DNA from 4 places in the Ectobacillus sp. JY-23 genome. Region 2 is predicted to be linked to each of the others. Evidence: a T-box and tRNA genes for the amino acid it is inferred to sense, from the RefSeq annotation. Region 2 holds a T-box; the other regions hold tRNA genes.
The links. A T-box is a leader RNA that pairs with one kind of tRNA and senses whether it is charged. The one in region 2 lies ahead of metG (methionine--tRNA ligase), so its partner is inferred to be a tRNA-Met.

Region 1 (4,529 bases), 100 kb from region 2:
AATGCCGGTATGAGTAGCGAAAGATGGGTGAGAATCCCATCCACCGTATGCCTAAGGTTTCCTGAGGAAGGCTCGTCCGCTCAGGGTTAGTCAGGACCTAAGCCGAGGCCGACAGGCGTAGGCGATGGACAACAGGTTGATATTCCTGTACCACCTCTTTACCGTTTGAGCAATGGAGGGACGCAGGAGGATAGGAGATGCGCACCGCTGGTCGCGTGCGTCTAAGCAGTTAGGCTGATGAGTAGGCAAATCCGCTCATCGTAAGCTGGCTGAGCTGTGATGGGGAAGCCCGTATGGGCGAACTCTCTGATTCCACACTGCCAAGAAAAGCTTCTAGCGAGGTAAAAGGTGCCTGTACCGCAAACCGACACAGGTAGGCGAGGAGAGAATCCTAAGGTGTGCGAGAGAACTCTGGTTAAGGAACTCGGCAAAATGACCCCGTAACTTCGGGAGAAGGGGTGCTCTCTAGCGAGAGCCGCAGTGAAAAGGCCCAAGCGACTGTTTAGCAAAAACACAGGTCTCTGCGAAGCCGCAAGGCGAAGTATAGGGGCTGACACCTGCCCGGTGCTGGAAGGTTAAGGGGAGAGGTTAGCGCAAGCGAAGCTTTGAACCGAAGCCCCAGTAAACGGCGGCCGTAACTATAACGGTCCTAAGGTAGCGAAATTCCTTGTCGGGTAAGTTCCGACCCGCACGAAAGGTGTAACGATTTGGGCACTGTCTCAACCAGAGACTCGGTGAAATTATAGTACCTGTGAAGATGCAGGTTACCCGCGACAGGACGGAAAGACCCCGTGGAGCTTTACTGTAGCCTGATATTGAATTTTGGTACAGCTTGTACAGGATAGGTAGGAGCCTATGAACCCGGAGCGCCAGCTTCGGTGGAGGCGTCGGTGGGATACTACCCTGGCTGTATTGAAGTTCTAACCCGCGCCCCTACATCGGGGCGGGAGACAGTGTCAGGTGGGCAGTTTGACTGGGGCGGTCGCCTCCTAAAATGTAACGGAGGCGCCCAAAGGTTCCCTCAGAATGGTTGGAAATCATTCGAAGAGTGTAAAGGCATAAGGGAGCTTGACTGCGAGACCTACAAGTCGAGCAGGGACGAAAGTCGGGCTTAGTGATCCGGTGGTTCCGCATGGAAGGGCCATCGCTCAACGGATAAAAGCTACCCCGGGGATAACAGGCTTATCTCCCCCAAGAGTCCACATCGACGGGGAGGTTTGGCACCTCGATGTCGGCTCATCGCATCCTGGGGCTGTAGTCGGTCCCAAGGGTTGGGCTGTTCGCCCATTAAAGCGGTACGCGAGCTGGGTTCAGAACGTCGTGAGACAGTTCGGTCCCTATCCGTCGCGGGCGCAGGAAATTTGAGAGGAGCTGTCCTTAGTACGAGAGGACCGGGATGGACGCACCGCTGGTGTACCAGTTGTTCTGCCAAGGGCATCGCTGGGTAGCTATGTGCGGACGGGATAAGTGCTGAAAGCATCTAAGCATGAAGCCCCCCTCAAGATGAGATTTCCCATAGCGTCAAGCTAGTAAGATCCCTGAAAGATGATCAGGTTGATAGGTCAGAGGTGGAAGCGCGGCGACGTGTGGAGCTGACTGATACTAATCGATCGAGGGCTTAACCAAAAAGCAGAAGCGAGCGTTTAGCGAGCTGGAGCTAGATTATGCACTTGTTATCCAGTTTTGAAGGAACATGCCTTCAAAAGAGCGTAGCTCTTTAAAAAAACATGTTGACATCTCATGAGAAATCATTATAATAATGATTGTCTCTAAAAAAAGTCTAGTGATGATGGCAAAGAGGTCACACCCGTTCCCATACCGAACACGGAAGTTAAGCTCTTTTGCGCCGAGGGTAGTTGGGACCTTGTCCCTGTGAGAGTAGGACGTCGCTAGGCAATGGAGGATTAGCTCAGCTGGGAGAGCACCTGCCTTACAAGCAGGGGGTCGGCGGTTCGATCCCGTCATCCTCCACCATATGCCGGCTTAGCTCAATTGGCAGAGCAACTGACTTGTAATCAGTAGGTTGGGGGTTCAAGTCCTCTAGCCGGCACCAGATTTATGGCGGTCGTGGCGAAGTGGTTAACGCATCGGATTGTGGCTCCGACATTCGTGGGTTCGATTCCCATCGATCGCCCTTTTAAATATTGCGGGTGTGGCGGAATTGGCAGACGCACCAGACTTAGGATCTGGCGCCTTTGGCGTGGGGGTTCGAGTCCCTTCACCCGCACCAATATATGCGGAAGTAGTTCAGTGGTAGAATACAACCTTGCCAAGGTTGGGGTCGCGGGTTCGAATCCCGTCTTCCGCTTATGCCGGGGTGGCGGAACTGGCAGACGCACAGGACTTAAAATCCTGCGGTAGGTGACTACCGTACCGGTTCGATTCCGGTCCTCGGCACTTAAATATGCGCCCGTAGCTCAATTGGATAGAGCATCTGACTACGGATCAGAAGGTTATGGGTTCGAATCCTTTCGGGCGCGTTATACGGGAAGTGGCTCAGCTTGGTAGAGCACCTGGTTTGGGACCAGGGGGTCGCAGGTTCAAATCCTGTCTTCCCGATTTCATGGGGCCTTAGCTCAGCTGGGAGAGCGCCTGCCTTGCACGCAGGAGGTCAGCGGTTCGATCCCGCTAGGCTCCACTTTTATTATGATGGCGGTGTAGCTCAGCTGGCTAGAGCGTACGGTTCATACCCGTAAGGTCGGGGGTTCGATCCCCTCCGCCGCTACCATAAAAGGACCTTTAGCTCAGCTGGTTAGAGCAGACGGCTCATAACCGTCCGGTCGTAGGTTCGAGTCCTACAAGGTCCACCAAAGCTTCATATCATGGAGGAATACCCAAGTCTGGCTGAAGGGATCGGTCTTGAAAACCGACAGGCGGTGAAAGCCGCGCGGGGGTTCGAATCCCTCTTCCTCCGCCATTATTTTATGAAGCAAATAGAATGAATTATCGTCGCGGGGTGGAGCAGTCCGGTAGCTCGTCGGGCTCATAACCCGAAGGTCGCAGGTTCAAATCCTGTCCCCGCAACCAAGGTCCCGTGGTGTAGCGGTTAACATGCCTGCCTGTCACGCAGGAGATCGCCGGTTCGATCCCGGTCGGGACCGCCATTTTGGCTCGGTAGCTCAGTCGGTAGAGCAGAGGACTGAAAATCCTCGTGTCGGCGGTTCGATTCCGTCCCGAGCCACTTCTTATTTTATAAAGATTTGATGCCGGCTTAGCTCAATTGGCAGAGCAACTGACTTGTAATCAGTAGGTTGGGGGTTCAAGTCCTCTAGCCGGCACCATTTGTTTATAAAGCAACATCATCGTTAGCCATTAGCTCAGTCGGTAGAGCACGATCGAATAAGCTTCGTAGCATAGACTACAGCGTACTCATCGAGCTGCGACTTGAATAAGCTTACTGAGATGAGGACGTCATATACAAAGGTATAACCCTTGTATAAATTCTTTTATTGTTATGAGCCATTAGCTCAGTCGGTAGAGCATCTGACTTTTAATCAGAGGGTCGAAGGTTCGAGTCCTTCATGGCTCACATTTCATGCGGGTGTAGTTTAGTGGTAAAACAAGAGCCTTCCAAGCTCTGGTCGTGAGTTCGATTCTCATCACCCGCTCCAAGGGCCTATAGCTCAGCTGGTTAGAGCGCACGCCTGATAAGCGTGAGGTCGATGGTTCGAGTCCATTTAGGCCCATTTTTAATATAATTGATTATTCCGCAATAGCTCAGCGGTAGAGCAATCGGCTGTTAACCGATAGGTCGTAGGTTCGAATCCTACTTGCGGAGCCATATAGAGAAGTACCCAAGTGGCTCAAGGGGCTCCCCTGCTAAGGGAGTAGATCGCGATAGCGGTGCGAGGGTTCGAATCCCTTCTTCTCTGCCACGGCCCGTTGGTCAAGTGGTTAAGACACCGCCCTTTCACGGCGGTAACACGGGTTCGAATCCCGTACGGGTCATACTGAAAACGTCAGCGAATAGAGTCGCTGGCGTTTTTTGTTTTATATTTTTAGATGGATGAGGAGATTAACCTTTTACAACCCTCATTGTTTATAAAACCTTTCTTTCTATAATCTTATGTGAAAAAGTTCACAAATTAATCATATATGTGAATTGATTCACAAACTTAACGTGCTACAATATAAATGTAAACAGCAATGATGCACATATACTTAATACAAATACGCACCGAACAAAGGAGAGCGAGTGACAATGAGAGAAAACATTAATCGTGTAGTGTTAATTGGTACAGGAGCAGTAGGCTGCAGCTATGCGTATGCGATGTTAAACCAAGGCATTGCCGAAGAATTGGTGTTAGTGGATGTCAACGAAGCAAAAGCTGAAGGGGAAGCGATGGACTTAAAGCACGGTATTCCATTCGCCCCGTCTCCAACAAAAATTTGGGACGGTAGCTATGCAGATTGTAAAGACGCAGACCTTGTCGTTATTACCGCAGGTCTTCCACAAAAACCAGGTGAAACTCGATTAGATCTCGTTGAAAAAAACACAAAAATCTTTAAGCAAATTGTACGCGGCGTCA
Region 2 (4,529 bases):
GGGTTCGACTCCCACCGTCTCCACCAATACATACTGTTGGTGGTTTTTTTATGCCTAAAAAAGGAGTGGTCGCCAAATTTTGCTTCAAACTGGACAAATTATTTATAAAAGCCGCCAGATTCCTGCCAAAGAGGTGATGAGATGATTAAAAAAGAGCGTAAGCCGCCGCTCAAATTGCAAAAGCTTGAAGCGCTACTACGAAGATTACCTGCTTCTCATCTAAAATATAAAGAAGTAGAAGTCGAACTTGCCAAAAGTCGTGCTGGATATAAAGGAGAGCTCTCGCTCGACTATCATATCAACTCCTTTGCTTCGCCGCAGCACCTCATTTTTCACGACCTTCGTTTACCCCACAAGCAGTACTTCTTTCAAATGGACACTCTCCTTGTTACTCCTTCTTATCTATTAATTCTGGAAGTCAAAAACATGAGCGGTACACTGTTTTTAGATCAGCAGTTTCACCAGCTCATTCGCAATCAAAATGGTGAAGAGCATGTGTTTGCAGATCCTATTTTACAGGTACGCAGACAAGCCTTTCAGCTGCGGATGTGGCTGGAGGCATATAAGATCCCCACTGTTCCTATGGAGTATTTAGTTGTTATGACAAATAGAAATGCTTTGTTAAAGAGTCATAAATCAGAGCCTTGGTAATTCACAGTGAGGCTCTGCATGAAAAGTTACAGGATTTTGATAGAAGATATAAGCAGCCTGTGCTTTGTAAAAAGAAACTGCGTAAGCTTTCATCTTCTCTTATAAAGGCTGATACCATGCAGCAATTAGATGTTCTCAAACAATTTTCAATTCATTCTAGTGAGCTAATAACAGGCGTACAATGTCCACATTGTGGAAAATTTGCGATGAGGAGAGTGTATGGGACATGGAGATGTGATAAATGTCATGAAAAATCTAAAGAAGGGCACACATTGGCGCTAGTAGATTACGGACTTTTAATAAAACCTTGTATTACTAACCAACAGCTTAGAGAATTTCTTCATATTGCTTCTCCTGATGTGACGAAAAAGCTGTTGACTGCAATGAAGTTATCTTATGTAGGAGAGACAAAGGGGAGAGTGTATGATTTGACCGAATTATTGTGCAAAGTGACCGGAATATTTCAAAAGTAGCCGAAATAATTGCTAAAGTGACCGGAATATCTTTAAAGTGACTGAATTCCCCAAAAAACAGCATAGCTCCCTATGCTGCCTCGTTACGATTTATATAAATCATGTCTGTTTACAGGCTGCGGTGGCTGTTCGAGCCAGCCGCGTTCAACCATGACGTTAAAGCCTTCGCTACTGTAGCTGATAATTTCCGCAATAATTTTTAAATAACGAGCGGCTAAATCCTTGCGCATAGACGTTCCAAGTGCGCTTGCGAGCGAGGAGATACCAGCTGCTGTTGTGGCGGTAACCAGGAACATAATTAAGTGATCAGAAAACGGCGGTGTCGTAGAATTTGTGACCTCCATGCTGAGGGGGATACACCCTAGTTGTTCATCCTCTTTTAGCATTTTGTTGAATACTTCAATTTGCTTTTCCGCTAATGTTTTGCCTTTGATTAAATACTCTTTGATGTTTTTGTCATGTGTAACCTGAATAAGCCCCATCATGAGAAGAACGCCGATGTAATTACGTTCGATTGCAAAAAACAATTCACTTAGCTCAATGACATTCATAGGTTGCTGCTCACCAAACCAAGAATCGAGAAAAGAATGACCTTGCGTCATAAATTGCACGTCCAGCGGATAGATAATTTTTGGTGGGCGGTCATAGATACCTTTTGCTAACATCAGGTGCAGGCACTTTTCATAGATAACGGTTGAAGTGGTTAAAAACTCATGAAACAAGTCAACTAAATCCTTACGCGCCACCTTGGTTAAAAAGGTAGCGTAGCTTGGCAATGACATTTGTCCAACGCGATAAATAAAGCTAAGTGAAAAGAGATCGGTGTATAAAGCAGGTGCCGATAAATCAACATCTTTGTCGCTAAAGCCGCGCGGGACTGGAAACTGCTCCGCTTCAAAAATGCTTTTGATTTTGGCTAAATTACTCTCTTCAAATTGCAAAATCTCTTCAATAAGCGGTCGAATTTCGTTGTCTTGAATATGCTGCAAGAAATGCGTATAAAAGCATGTAGTGGCGCTGTTTTGAATATATGTAGTCCAGAGTGCTGTAATCTCGGGTGTAGTCAATAAAATACGTTCAGACATGGCTGCTCCTCCTTTTTAATAGGTTGTGCAGTAGGTTGCTTTATATGTAGTACTTATGTATAATTAGAAAAATCAAACAAAAGCAATGACGAGGAAAAGTAGCATGATGTTATTCTTTACAGAGAGCTCCGGTAGCTGAAAAGGAGTAAGAATGCACACGTGAACAATGGCCTCCGAGCTCCGTGCTGAACGTATAGACTAGTAGGTGTCGGCGAGATTTGCCCCTCGTTATCAAGGTCACAGTATCGAGCAATAGCTCCGTACATGTTGAGGCCGATTTTTTCGGTGAATTAAGGTGGTACCACGGGATACAAAGCCCCGTCCTTATCTATTTAGATAAGGACGGGGCTTTTTTACTTTAAAGGAGGAATGGGACATGAATATTTTTATCGGCGGCGCTTGGCCGTATGCAAACGGATCGCTTCATCTTGGTCACATTGCTAGTTTATTACCAGGAGACGTGTTAGCACGTTACCATCGTTTAAAAGGAGATAACGTATTGTATGTTTCAGGCAGTGACTGCAATGGTACACCAATTGTGATACGTGCAAAGCGGGAGGGAGTAAGTCCTACAGAAATTGCTGACCGCTATCATGAGGAGTTTCATGCCTGCTTTACAAAGCTGGGATTTACGTTTGACCATTATACACGCACAGACGCAACACATCATCATGAAACGGTTCACAATATTTTTTTACAGCTGCTTGCAAATGGTTATATCTATCAAAAAGAAATACAGCAAACGTACTGCGAAACATGTGCACAGTTTTTGCCCGACCGTTATGTAGAAGGAAATTGTCCGCATTGCGGCCAGCATGCACGTGGTGATCAATGTGACTTTTGCTCTACTATCCTGGATCCAATGGATTTATTAGATAAAACGTGCCAGCTATGCGGCACACAGCCAACTGTACGTGATACAAAGCATTTTTATCTTGCATTGCAGGCTTTTCAGGAGCGGCTAGAAAAATATGTGGAGGACTATAAGCAAAATTGGCGTGATAATGCAGTACAGTTAACGGAACGCTATTTACGAGAGGGATTGCAGGATAGAGCGGCGTCCCGAGATTTGCCTGTGGGTGTGAGCGTTCCTGTAGCTGGATATGAGGAAAAGAAAATCTATGTGTGGATTGAGGCGGTATCAGGTTATTATTCAGCTGGTAGGCATAATCCACAGTTTTGGCAAAGCGATACGAAAACCTATTACGTGCACGGCAAAGACAATATCCCGTTTCATACGATTATTTGGCCCGCTATTTTAATGGGAACGGGGAACTCCGCGCTCCCGCAGTATATCGTGTCTAATGAGTATCTTACGCTTGAGAAAAAGAAAATTTCTACAAGCCGCAATTGGGCCGTATGGGTGCCAGATGTATTAGAGAGATATCACCCGGATTCTCTTCGCTACTTTTTAACGATGAATGCACCAGAAAACCGCGATACCGATTTTTCGTGGCGAGAATTTATCTATAGTCATAATAGTGAATTGCTTGGTGCTTACGGTAACTTTGTAAACCGAACGTTGAAGTTTGCTGAAAAGAACTATGGGTGCGAGCTTCCGGTAGGCCAAGTCGATGCTGCTATCAAAATGAGGATAGAAGCGCTGTATCCGTTAGTAGGAGGCTTAATTGAAGAAACATCCTTTAAGCAGGCTTTGGAGGAAATCTTCTCTCATATTCGGGGTGCCAATAAGTATTTTGACGAGCGTGAGCCTTGGAAGCACGTTGGAAGTGAAGGGTGTGCAAATACAATTGTGACTTGTATGTATCTGATTGCCAATTTTGCGCAGCTGTTGCACCCGTTTTTGCCGTTCTCGAGTCAGACCGTGCAAGGCATGCTTGGATTAGATGAATTAGGCTGGGGCGCTATTGAACCGCCTGCTCACATTCATCATGTACAACCGTTATTTGCACGTATTGATGTCAAACAAATAGAGGAAGAGCTGCAGAGGCTGCATCACTCCTCCATAAAGTCATAAGATGACCAGCAGCGATTCATTTGTATGCCTTTTTCTTCAGCATATAAATCGCCCCATTTGCACATTTCAAACAGAGTTGGTTGAATCTTTTTGCCAAGGTCGGTTGTTGTATATTCAACACGAGGAGGTACCTCTTCGTATACAGTACGCATGACAAGGCCATGGTCTTCCAGCTCGCGCAGCTGCTGGGTCAGCATCTTTTGGGTAATGCCGGGCATGGCGCGTTTTAGTTCATTAAAACGCTTCGTGCCCTCGTTTAAATTCCAGAGAATGAGAACCTTCCATTTACCGCCGATAATGTCGATAACCATATTAATTGCACAGTGGTATTCTTGGTTTAAT
Region 3 (4,529 bases), 960 kb from region 2:
CCAAAAAAGGAGAGACACATAATGGATAGTAAACAAAATTTCGTTGAAGCATTGCATACACAGCAAAAAAAGCAGGAAAAGAATAAGCGCTCTCAAGGAAAAGGGCATCCCGATAAAGTACTGCCGAATAACCAACACTAATATATAGAGACATGAAAGCATGGAGCAAGGTGTTCCATGCTTTTTCATCATAACTTGTTCAAACTTTTGACACACGTTTTTATTTGGAACATGTTAAAATAGAAAGGATAATATACTGCTCGAGGAGGCTTTGCAATGAACACACCAAACAATGAGACAAGCGGACGCAACTATACCGCATTTGTTGTTACGCTTTCTATTGTCGTTAATGCCATTATTTTGCTACTGTTCTTCGGACCTGTCGGATACGAAGGAGAAGTTAGTTTTGATACTTCTATTTTGCCCCGCATTAACGCTGTTTTAAATAGCTTTACGTTTATATTTTTAGTAGCAGCACTTTATTTTATTAAAAAGAAAAATATTACGTTGCATAAACGCTTTATTCTTGCTGCTTTTACCACTACATTGCTCTTTTGTGTATCATACTTAACGCATCAATACCTATCAGAGCCAACACACTTTGGTGGTGAAGGCTTTATTCGAACTGTATATTTCTTCATTTTAATTACACATAGTGTATTAGCTGCCATTATTGTTCCGCTTGCTCTATTCTCCTTAATTTGGGGATGGACAGGACAGCTTACAAAACATCGTAAAATTGTAAGATGGTCTATGCCGATTTGGTTATATGTAAGCTTTACAGGTGTTGTGGTGTACTTAATGATTTCTCCGTATTATGGGTAATAAAAAGCTGCCAGTACCTGGCAGCTTTTTTGTATGTAACATTCTTACTTATTATAAAATATGGCTTCATTAAAGTTTGCTGTTACCTCCCGCGAGACGTCAGGGGCCTCCTTAGTGCTATGTTCCTGCGGGATTTTCACAGGCTTTTTCCGCCGTCTAAATAAAAGGCTGTTTTCGCAAACTTTGTTGCTTTGTAACAAGTAGTGGGGAGTGGTTGATTTCCACTCCAGGTTGCTCGCTTTCCGCGGGGCGTGCGGTGAGCCTCTAACCCGCTGCTCCCGCAGGAGTCTCGCACCTTCCGCTCCAACCAACCTTAAACGAAGAAACCTATCTAAAAACAACAATCTTTTAGAAAAGAGCCAAATAAAAAGAGATGCTCTGATTAACAGAACATCTCTTTCTTGTATACCGGTGGCCGGGGTCGAACCGGCACTCCAGAGGAACACGATTTTGAGTCGTGCGCGTCTGCCAATTCCGCCACACCGGCATGGAGGCGGCAACCGGATTCGAACCGGTGGATAAAGGTTTTGCAGACCTTGGCCTTACCACTTGGCTATGCCGCCGTTATATGGAGCGGAAGACGGGATTCGAACCCGCGACCCCAACCTTGGCAAGGTTGTATTCTACCACTGAACTACTTCCGCATATGGCTGGGCTAGCTGGATTCGAACCAACGAATGACGGAGTCAAAGTCCGTTGCCTTACCGCTTGGCGATAGCCCAATATGTCATAAATGCATTATATCTCATTTATTCACTTTAGCGCAAATAAAATGGGGCGATCGATGGGAATCGAACCCACGAATGTCGGAGCCACAATCCGATGCGTTAACCACTTCGCCACGACCGCCATATTTTGTTTGGCAGGGGTAGTAGGAATCGAACCCACACCGGAGGTTTTGGAGACCTCTGTTCTACCTTTAAACTATACCCCTAAATGGTGGAGGGGGACGGATTCGAACCGCCGAACCCTGAGGGAGCGGATTTACAGTCCGCCGCGTTTAGCCACTTCGCTACCCCTCCACAATGGTGCCGGCTAGAGGACTTGAACCCCCAACCTACTGATTACAAGTCAGTTGCTCTGCCAATTGAGCTAAGCCGGCGTATGAAGAAAATCAATTTTTGTTTAAAAGTGGCTCGGGACGGAATCGAACCGCCGACACGAGGATTTTCAGTCCTCTGCTCTACCGACTGAGCTACCGAGCCAAAATGGCGGTCCCGACCGGGATCGAACCGGCGATCTCCTGCGTGACAGGCAGGCATGTTAACCGCTACACCACGGGACCTTGGTTGCGGGGACAGGATTTGAACCTGCGACCTTCGGGTTATGAGCCCGACGAGCTACCGGACTGCTCCACCCCGCGACGATAATAAATAACTTGACTTTTTATTTATATGGTGGAGGATGACGGGATCGAACCGCCGACCCCCTGCTTGTAAGGCAGGTGCTCTCCCAGCTGAGCTAATCCTCCACTATATGGTGACCCGTACGGGATTCGAACCCGTGTTACCGCCGTGAAAGGGCGGTGTCTTAACCACTTGACCAACGGGCCAGATTATGGCGGAGAGCGAGGGATTCGAACCCTCGATACGCTTATGACGTATACACGATTTCCAATCGTGCTCCTTCGGCCTCTCGGACAGCTCTCCATTTAAATGGCTCCGCAAGTAGGATTCGAACCTACGACCTATCGGTTAACAGCCGATTGCTCTACCGCTGAGCTATTGCGGAATAATGTAAGCCTGGCAACGTCCTACTCTCACAGGGACAAGGTCCCAACTACCATCGGCGCAAAAGAGCTTAACTTCCGTGTTCGGTATGGGAACGGGTGTGACCTCTTTGCCATCATTACCAGACTCTTATTATTATACTGACAGAAGAAAATCTGTCAAGAAGAAATATCATATTCCTTCAAAACTGGATAACATAGTGTATATTCATAATCTAGCTCCAGCTCGCAGCTCCATCCGGTCAAATAACCTTGTTCCGCCAACGTCTATCAACGTTTCTGTCACAAGAACATTTGCCCTGCGGAGCTAAACGCTCGCTTCTGCTTTTTTGGTTAAGCCCTCGATCGATTAGTATCAGTCAGCTCCACACGTCGCCGCGCTTCCACCTCTGACCTATCAACCTGATCATCTTTCAGGGATCTTACTAGCTTGACGCTATGGGAAATCTCATCTTGAGGGGGGCTTCATGCTTAGATGCTTTCAGCACTTATCCCGTCCGCACATAGCTACCCAGCGATGCCCTTGGCAGAACAACTGGTACACCAGCGGTGCGTCCATCCCGGTCCTCTCGTACTAAGGACAGCTCCTCTCAAATTTCCTGCGCCCGCGACGGATAGGGACCGAACTGTCTCACGACGTTCTGAACCCAGCTCGCGTACCGCTTTAATGGGCGAACAGCCCAACCCTTGGGACCGACTACAGCCCCAGGATGCGATGAGCCGACATCGAGGTGCCAAACCTCCCCGTCGATGTGGACTCTTGGGGGAGATAAGCCTGTTATCCCCGGGGTAGCTTTTATCCGTTGAGCGATGGCCCTTCCATGCGGAACCACCGGATCACTAAGCCCGACTTTCGTCCCTGCTCGACTTGTAGGTCTCGCAGTCAAGCTCCCTTATGCCTTTACACTCTTCGAATGATTTCCAACCATTCTGAGGGAACCTTTGGGCGCCTCCGTTACATTTTAGGAGGCGACCGCCCCAGTCAAACTGCCCACCTGACACTGTCTCCCGCCCCGATGTAGGGGCGCGGGTTAGAACTTCAATACAGCCAGGGTAGTATCCCACCGACGCCTCCACCGAAGCTGGCGCTCCGGGTTCATAGGCTCCTACCTATCCTGTACAAGCTGTACCAAAATTCAATATCAGGCTACAGTAAAGCTCCACGGGGTCTTTCCGTCCTGTCGCGGGTAACCTGCATCTTCACAGGTACTATAATTTCACCGAGTCTCTGGTTGAGACAGTGCCCAAATCGTTACACCTTTCGTGCGGGTCGGAACTTACCCGACAAGGAATTTCGCTACCTTAGGACCGTTATAGTTACGGCCGCCGTTTACTGGGGCTTCGGTTCAAAGCTTCGCTTGCGCTAACCTCTCCCCTTAACCTTCCAGCACCGGGCAGGTGTCAGCCCCTATACTTCGCCTTGCGGCTTCGCAGAGACCTGTGTTTTTGCTAAACAGTCGCTTGGGCCTTTTCACTGCGGCTCTCGCTAGAGAGCACCCCTTCTCCCGAAGTTACGGGGTCATTTTGCCGAGTTCCTTAACCAGAGTTCTCTCGCACACCTTAGGATTCTCTCCTCGCCTACCTGTGTCGGTTTGCGGTACAGGCACCTTTTACCTCGCTAGAAGCTTTTCTTGGCAGTGTGGAATCAGAGAGTTCGCCCATACGGGCTTCCCCATCACAGCTCAGCCTTACGATGAGCGGATTTGCCTACTCATCAGCCTAACTGCTTAGACGCACGCGACCAGCGGTGCGCATCTCCTATCCTCCTGCGTCCCTCCATTGCTCAAACGGTAAAGAGGTGGTACAGGAATATCAACCTGTTGTCCATCGCCTACGCCTGTCGGCCTCGGCTTAGGTCCTGACTAACCCTGAGCGGACGAGCCTTCCTCAGGAAACCTTAGGCATACGGTGGATGGGATTCTCACCCATCTTTCGCTACTCATACCGGCATTCTCACTTCTAAGCGCTCCACCAG
Region 4 (4,529 bases), 1.1 Mb from region 2:
TTTAGCCCCCATAATAAATGCATTTACACCGTTAGCATACCACTTTAATACATCTTTTGCTTCTTTAGAATAAGAATCGTATGATAATTCCGCTGCTCTTCTTAAACCAAATGTACGAAAAAACTTATCTCTCTCTATAGTTGCTTCACCAATAACTTCGCTTAGTCGCCCAGATGCTTGTCTGCGACTTAAATCCATTTGAAATAAACGATCTTGTGCAGTAATGTATCCCTGAGCCATATATAAGTCTTGTAAACTATTTGCTTTAATATGTGGTACACCAGTTGCATCTCTTATAATTCTCACTTGCCCTTGAAGTCCATCTATGGCAATTACACCAGAAACTTGTGGAAGACTTCGTTTTATATACAATGTACCTGCTGTATAAGCAACACCTGCAATAGAGATGAGAAAGACTAATGTGATAGCTAAGAGTCTTTTCCACCTTCGCGTCTTCACCCGCTTTTCCACTAATAGTTGTTCCATTCAATTCCCCCCTTATATATGAAATTTCGCTGTATATAACATTCTTCCTTCATTACATAAAAAGAGTTATTTTATATCTGACACACATAAGAAACTTTCTTTACTAGGTATAAGTTAAAAATAAAGACTATATTAAAACCTGACGTTGCTAATTGGCACTTGTTGATGGGAGTGAGGCGGATGGAACACATGTGGGAAAAGTGAGTAAAGGAGAGACGTTGCAGGCGAATAGCGCCGAGTCGACTCCCTGACTGCCCGCGGAAAGCGAACAAACCTCCATAACGGAAATCAGCAACGAACTTTCACAGAGCCTAAATAAAAATATACAAAAAAAACCAGTGCGAATGCACTGGCTTTTGGTATGACCCGTACGGGATTCGAACCCGTGTTACCGCCGTGAAAGGGCGGTGTCTTAACCACTTGACCAACGGGCCTTAATGGCTCCGCAAGTAGGATTCGAACCTACGACCTATCGGTTAACAGCCGATTGCTCTACCGCTGAGCTATTGCGGAATATATCACTAATGGGCCTAAATGGACTCGAACCATCGACCTCACGCTTATCAGGCGTGCGCTCTAACCAGCTGAGCTATAGGCCCACGTGTTTGGCAGGGGTAGTAGGAATCGAACCCACACCGGAGGTTTTGGAGACCTCTGTTCTACCTTTAAACTATACCCCTAATCGATGCCGGCTAGAGGACTTGAACCCCCAACCTACTGATTACAAGTCAGTTGCTCTGCCAATTGAGCTAAGCCGGCTTATAAAGAAAAGTGATATGTAAATTAAGAAGTGGCTCGGGACGGAATCGAACCGCCGACACGAGGATTTTCAGTCCTCTGCTCTACCGACTGAGCTACCGAGCCATAAAAATGGCGGTCCCGACCGGGATCGAACCGGCGATCTCCTGCGTGACAGGCAGGCATGTTAACCGCTACACCACGGGACCTTGGTTGCGGGGACAGGATTTGAACCTGCGACCTTCGGGTTATGAGCCCGACGAGCTACCGGACTGCTCCACCCCGCGACAATCATGAATTATTTAATTTACCATTCATATAAAATAAATGGCGGAGGAAGAGGGATTCGAACCCCCGCGCGGCTCTCACCGCCTGTCGGTTTTCAAGACCGATCCCTTCAGCCGGACTTGGGTATTCCTCCGTATGGAGCCTAGCGGGATCGAACCGCTGACCTCCTGCGTGCAAGGCAGGCGCTCTCCCAGCTGAGCTAAGGCCCCATGAAATCGGGAAGACAGGATTTGAACCTGCGACCCCCTGGTCCCAAACCAGGTGCTCTACCAAGCTGAGCCACTTCCCGTATAACGCGCCCGAAAGGATTCGAACCCATAACCTTCTGATCCGTAGTCAGATGCTCTATCCAATTGAGCTACGGGCGCATAAACAACTGTATATATTTTGTGTGATATAAAATACAGTATAAGCGGAAGACGGGATTCGAACCCGCGACCCCAACCTTGGCAAGGTTGTATTCTACCACTGAACTACTTCCGCATATATTGGTGCGGGTGAAGGGACTCGAACCCCCACGCCGAAGGCGCCAGATCCTAAGTCTGGTGCGTCTGCCAATTCCGCCACACCCGCAAAATGTGAGCCATGAAGGACTCGAACCTTCGACCCTCTGATTAAAAGTCAGATGCTCTACCGACTGAGCTAATGGCTCATAATTATGGCTGGGCTAGCTGGATTCGAACCAACGAATGACGGAGTCAAAGTCCGTTGCCTTACCGCTTGGCGATAGCCCATCAAAAATGGTGGAGGGGGACGGATTCGAACCGCCGAACCCTGAGGGAGCGGATTTACAGTCCGCCGCGTTTAGCCACTTCGCTACCCCTCCGATATATGGTGGAGGATGACGGGATCGAACCGCCGACCCTCTGCTTGTAAGGCAGATGCTCTCCCAGCTGAGCTAATCCTCCGTAAAAAAAGCCCAAATTGGGCATTGCCTAGCGACGTCCTACTCTCACAGGGACAAGGTCCCAACTACCCTCGGCGCAAAAGAGCTTAACTTCCGTGTTCGGTATGGGAACGGGTGTGACCTCTTTGCCATCATCACTAGACATATGAAGGCATGTTCCTTCAAAACTGGATAACAAGTGTATAATCTAGCTTCAGCTTGCTAAACGCTCGCTTCTGCTTTTTTTGGTTAAGCCCTCGATCGATTAGTATCAGTCAGCTCCACACGTCGCCGCGCTTCCACCTCTGACCTATCAACCTGATCATCTTTCAGGGATCTTACTAGCTTGACGCTATGGGAAATCTCATCTTGAGGGGGGCTTCATGCTTAGATGCTTTCAGCACTTATCCCGTCCGCACATAGCTACCCAGCGATGCCCTTGGCAGAACAACTGGTACACCAGCGGTGCGTCCATCCCGGTCCTCTCGTACTAAGGACAGCTCCTCTCAAATTTCCTGCGCCCGCGACGGATAGGGACCGAACTGTCTCACGACGTTCTGAACCCAGCTCGCGTACCGCTTTAATGGGCGAACAGCCCAACCCTTGGGACCGACTACAGCCCCAGGATGCGATGAGCCGACATCGAGGTGCCAAACCTCCCCGTCGATGTGGACTCTTGGGGGAGATAAGCCTGTTATCCCCGGGGTAGCTTTTATCCGTTGAGCGATGGCCCTTCCATGCGGAACCACCGGATCACTAAGCCCGACTTTCGTCCCTGCTCGACTTGTAGGTCTCGCAGTCAAGCTCCCTTATGCCTTTACACTCTTCGAATGATTTCCAACCATTCTGAGGGAACCTTTGGGCGCCTCCGTTACATTTTAGGAGGCGACCGCCCCAGTCAAACTGCCCACCTGACACTGTCTCCCGCCCCGATAGAGGGGCGCGGGTTAGAACTTCAATACAGCCAGGGTAGTATCCCACCGACGCCTCCACCGAAGCTGGCGCTCCGGGTTCATAGGCTCCTACCTATCCTGTACAAGCTGTACCAAAATTCAATATCAGGCTACAGTAAAGCTCCACGGGGTCTTTCCGTCCTGTCGCGGGTAACCTGCATCTTCACAGGTACTATAATTTCACCGAGTCTCTGGTTGAGACAGTGCCCAAATCGTTACACCTTTCGTGCGGGTCGGAACTTACCCGACAAGGAATTTCGCTACCTTAGGACCGTTATAGTTACGGCCGCCGTTTACTGGGGCTTCGGTTCAAAGCTTCGCTTGCGCTAACCTCTCCCCTTAACCTTCCAGCACCGGGCAGGTGTCAGCCCCTATACTTCGCCTTGCGGCTTCGCAGAGACCTGTGTTTTTGCTAAACAGTCGCTTGGGCCTTTTCACTGCGGCTCTCGCTAGAGAGCACCCCTTCTCCCGAAGTTACGGGGTCATTTTGCCGAGTTCCTTAACCAGAGTTCTCTCGCACACCTTAGGATTCTCTCCTCGCCTACCTGTGTCGGTTTGCGGTACAGGCACCTTTTACCTCGCTAGAAGCTTTTCTTGGCAGTGTGGAATCAGAGAGTTCGCCCATACGGGCTTCCCCATCACAGCTCAGCCTTACGATGAGCGGATTTGCCTACTCATCAGCCTAACTGCTTAGACGCACGCGACCAGCGGTGCGCATCTCCTATCCTCCTGCGTCCCTCCATTGCTCAAACGGTAAAGAGGTGGTACAGGAATATCAACCTGTTGTCCATCGCCTACGCCTGTCGGCCTCGGCTTAGGTCCTGACTAACCCTGAGCGGACGAGCCTTCCTCAGGAAACCTTAGGCATACGGTGGATGGGATTCTCACCCATCTTTCGCTACTCATACCGGCATTCTCACTTCTAAGCGCTCCACCAGTCCTTGCGGTCTGACTTCACAGCCCTTAGAACGCTCCCCTACCACTGATACCTTTGGTATCAATCTGCAGCTTCGGTAGTATGTTTAGCCCCGGTACATTTTCGGCGCAGAGTCACTCGACTAGTGAGCTATTACGCACTCTTTAAATGGTGGCTGCTTCTAAGCCAACATCCTAGTTGTCTAAGCAACTCCACATCCTTTTCCACTTAACATACATTTTGGGACCTTAGCTGGCAGTCT

Region 1: it has a tRNA-Met gene. The T-box ahead of metG (methionine--tRNA ligase) is inferred to sense a tRNA for this amino acid. The anticodon was not compared.
Region 3: it has a tRNA-Met gene. The T-box ahead of metG (methionine--tRNA ligase) is inferred to sense a tRNA for this amino acid. The anticodon was not compared.
Region 4: it has a tRNA-Met gene. The T-box ahead of metG (methionine--tRNA ligase) is inferred to sense a tRNA for this amino acid. The anticodon was not compared.

What each region holds. Positions count from the first base shown of each region.
Region 1 is NZ_CP095462.1:1,945,411-1,949,939, reverse strand. Features, by position in the region: rRNA gene MUG87_RS10160 (23S ribosomal RNA) at 1-1,626, shown strand, start outside; rRNA gene rrf (5S ribosomal RNA) at 1,780-1,895, shown strand; tRNA gene MUG87_RS10150 (tRNA-Val) at 1,899-1,974, shown strand; tRNA gene MUG87_RS10145 (tRNA-Thr) at 1,978-2,053, shown strand; tRNA gene MUG87_RS10140 (tRNA-His) at 2,062-2,134, shown strand; tRNA gene MUG87_RS10135 (tRNA-Leu) at 2,147-2,230, shown strand; tRNA gene MUG87_RS10130 (tRNA-Gly) at 2,237-2,308, shown strand; tRNA gene MUG87_RS10125 (tRNA-Leu) at 2,312-2,397, shown strand; tRNA gene MUG87_RS10120 (tRNA-Arg) at 2,407-2,480, shown strand; tRNA gene MUG87_RS10115 (tRNA-Pro) at 2,486-2,559, shown strand; tRNA gene MUG87_RS10110 (tRNA-Ala) at 2,566-2,638, shown strand; tRNA gene MUG87_RS10105 (tRNA-Met) at 2,652-2,728, shown strand; tRNA gene MUG87_RS10100 (tRNA-Ile) at 2,734-2,810, shown strand; tRNA gene MUG87_RS10095 (tRNA-Ser) at 2,825-2,917, shown strand; tRNA gene MUG87_RS10090 (tRNA-Met) at 2,951-3,027, shown strand; tRNA gene MUG87_RS10085 (tRNA-Asp) at 3,029-3,104, shown strand; tRNA gene MUG87_RS10080 (tRNA-Phe) at 3,109-3,181, shown strand; tRNA gene MUG87_RS10075 (tRNA-Thr) at 3,206-3,281, shown strand; tRNA gene MUG87_RS10070 (tRNA-Lys) at 3,457-3,529, shown strand; tRNA gene MUG87_RS10065 (tRNA-Gly) at 3,538-3,611, shown strand; tRNA gene MUG87_RS10060 (tRNA-Ile) at 3,613-3,686, shown strand; tRNA gene MUG87_RS10055 (tRNA-Asn) at 3,707-3,781, shown strand; tRNA gene MUG87_RS10050 (tRNA-Ser) at 3,785-3,875, shown strand; tRNA gene MUG87_RS10045 (tRNA-Glu) at 3,877-3,948, shown strand; gene MUG87_RS10040 (L-lactate dehydrogenase) at 4,202-4,529, shown strand, end outside.
Region 2 is NZ_CP095462.1:2,047,363-2,051,891, reverse strand. Features, by position in the region: RNA gene ssrA (transfer-messenger RNA) at 1-26, shown strand, start outside; gene MUG87_RS10715 (nuclease-related domain-containing protein) at 142-651, shown strand; gene MUG87_RS10710 (eL43 family ribosomal protein) at 768-1,124, shown strand; gene MUG87_RS10705 (DUF3231 family protein) at 1,208-2,209, opposite strand; T-box leader at 2,286-2,538, shown strand; gene metG (methionine--tRNA ligase) at 2,586-4,187, shown strand; gene MUG87_RS10695 (winged helix-turn-helix transcriptional regulator) at 4,166-4,529, opposite strand, start outside.
Region 3 is NZ_CP095462.1:3,012,285-3,016,813, reverse strand. Features, by position in the region: gene MUG87_RS15320 (DUF4023 family protein) at 22-141, shown strand; gene MUG87_RS15315 (DUF420 domain-containing protein) at 277-825, shown strand; tRNA gene MUG87_RS15310 (tRNA-Leu) at 1,232-1,312, opposite strand; tRNA gene MUG87_RS15305 (tRNA-Cys) at 1,314-1,388, opposite strand; tRNA gene MUG87_RS15300 (tRNA-Gly) at 1,395-1,469, opposite strand; tRNA gene MUG87_RS15295 (tRNA-Gln) at 1,473-1,547, opposite strand; tRNA gene MUG87_RS15290 (tRNA-His) at 1,599-1,674, opposite strand; tRNA gene MUG87_RS15285 (tRNA-Trp) at 1,686-1,759, opposite strand; tRNA gene MUG87_RS15280 (tRNA-Tyr) at 1,763-1,847, opposite strand; tRNA gene MUG87_RS15275 (tRNA-Thr) at 1,852-1,927, opposite strand; tRNA gene MUG87_RS15270 (tRNA-Phe) at 1,958-2,030, opposite strand; tRNA gene MUG87_RS15265 (tRNA-Asp) at 2,035-2,110, opposite strand; tRNA gene MUG87_RS15260 (tRNA-Met) at 2,112-2,188, opposite strand; tRNA gene MUG87_RS15255 (tRNA-Val) at 2,221-2,296, opposite strand; tRNA gene MUG87_RS15250 (tRNA-Glu) at 2,303-2,377, opposite strand; tRNA gene MUG87_RS15245 (tRNA-Ser) at 2,384-2,474, opposite strand; tRNA gene MUG87_RS15240 (tRNA-Asn) at 2,482-2,556, opposite strand; rRNA gene rrf (5S ribosomal RNA) at 2,566-2,681, opposite strand; rRNA gene MUG87_RS15230 (23S ribosomal RNA) at 2,884-4,529, opposite strand, start outside.
Region 4 is NZ_CP095462.1:3,190,987-3,195,515, reverse strand. Features, by position in the region: gene MUG87_RS16195 (penicillin acylase family protein) at 1-486, opposite strand, end outside; tRNA gene MUG87_RS16190 (tRNA-Glu) at 849-920, opposite strand; tRNA gene MUG87_RS16185 (tRNA-Asn) at 925-999, opposite strand; tRNA gene MUG87_RS16180 (tRNA-Ile) at 1,012-1,085, opposite strand; tRNA gene MUG87_RS16175 (tRNA-Trp) at 1,093-1,166, opposite strand; tRNA gene MUG87_RS16170 (tRNA-Thr) at 1,173-1,245, opposite strand; tRNA gene MUG87_RS16165 (tRNA-Phe) at 1,278-1,350, opposite strand; tRNA gene MUG87_RS16160 (tRNA-Asp) at 1,358-1,433, opposite strand; tRNA gene MUG87_RS16155 (tRNA-Met) at 1,435-1,511, opposite strand; tRNA gene MUG87_RS16150 (tRNA-Ser) at 1,553-1,645, opposite strand; tRNA gene MUG87_RS16145 (tRNA-Ala) at 1,649-1,721, opposite strand; tRNA gene MUG87_RS16140 (tRNA-Pro) at 1,728-1,801, opposite strand; tRNA gene MUG87_RS16135 (tRNA-Arg) at 1,807-1,880, opposite strand; tRNA gene MUG87_RS16130 (tRNA-Gly) at 1,924-1,995, opposite strand; tRNA gene MUG87_RS16125 (tRNA-Leu) at 2,002-2,085, opposite strand; tRNA gene MUG87_RS16120 (tRNA-Lys) at 2,092-2,164, opposite strand; tRNA gene MUG87_RS16115 (tRNA-Gln) at 2,172-2,246, opposite strand; tRNA gene MUG87_RS16110 (tRNA-Tyr) at 2,254-2,338, opposite strand; tRNA gene MUG87_RS16105 (tRNA-Val) at 2,345-2,420, opposite strand; rRNA gene rrf (5S ribosomal RNA) at 2,446-2,561, opposite strand; rRNA gene MUG87_RS16095 (23S ribosomal RNA) at 2,644-4,529, opposite strand, start outside.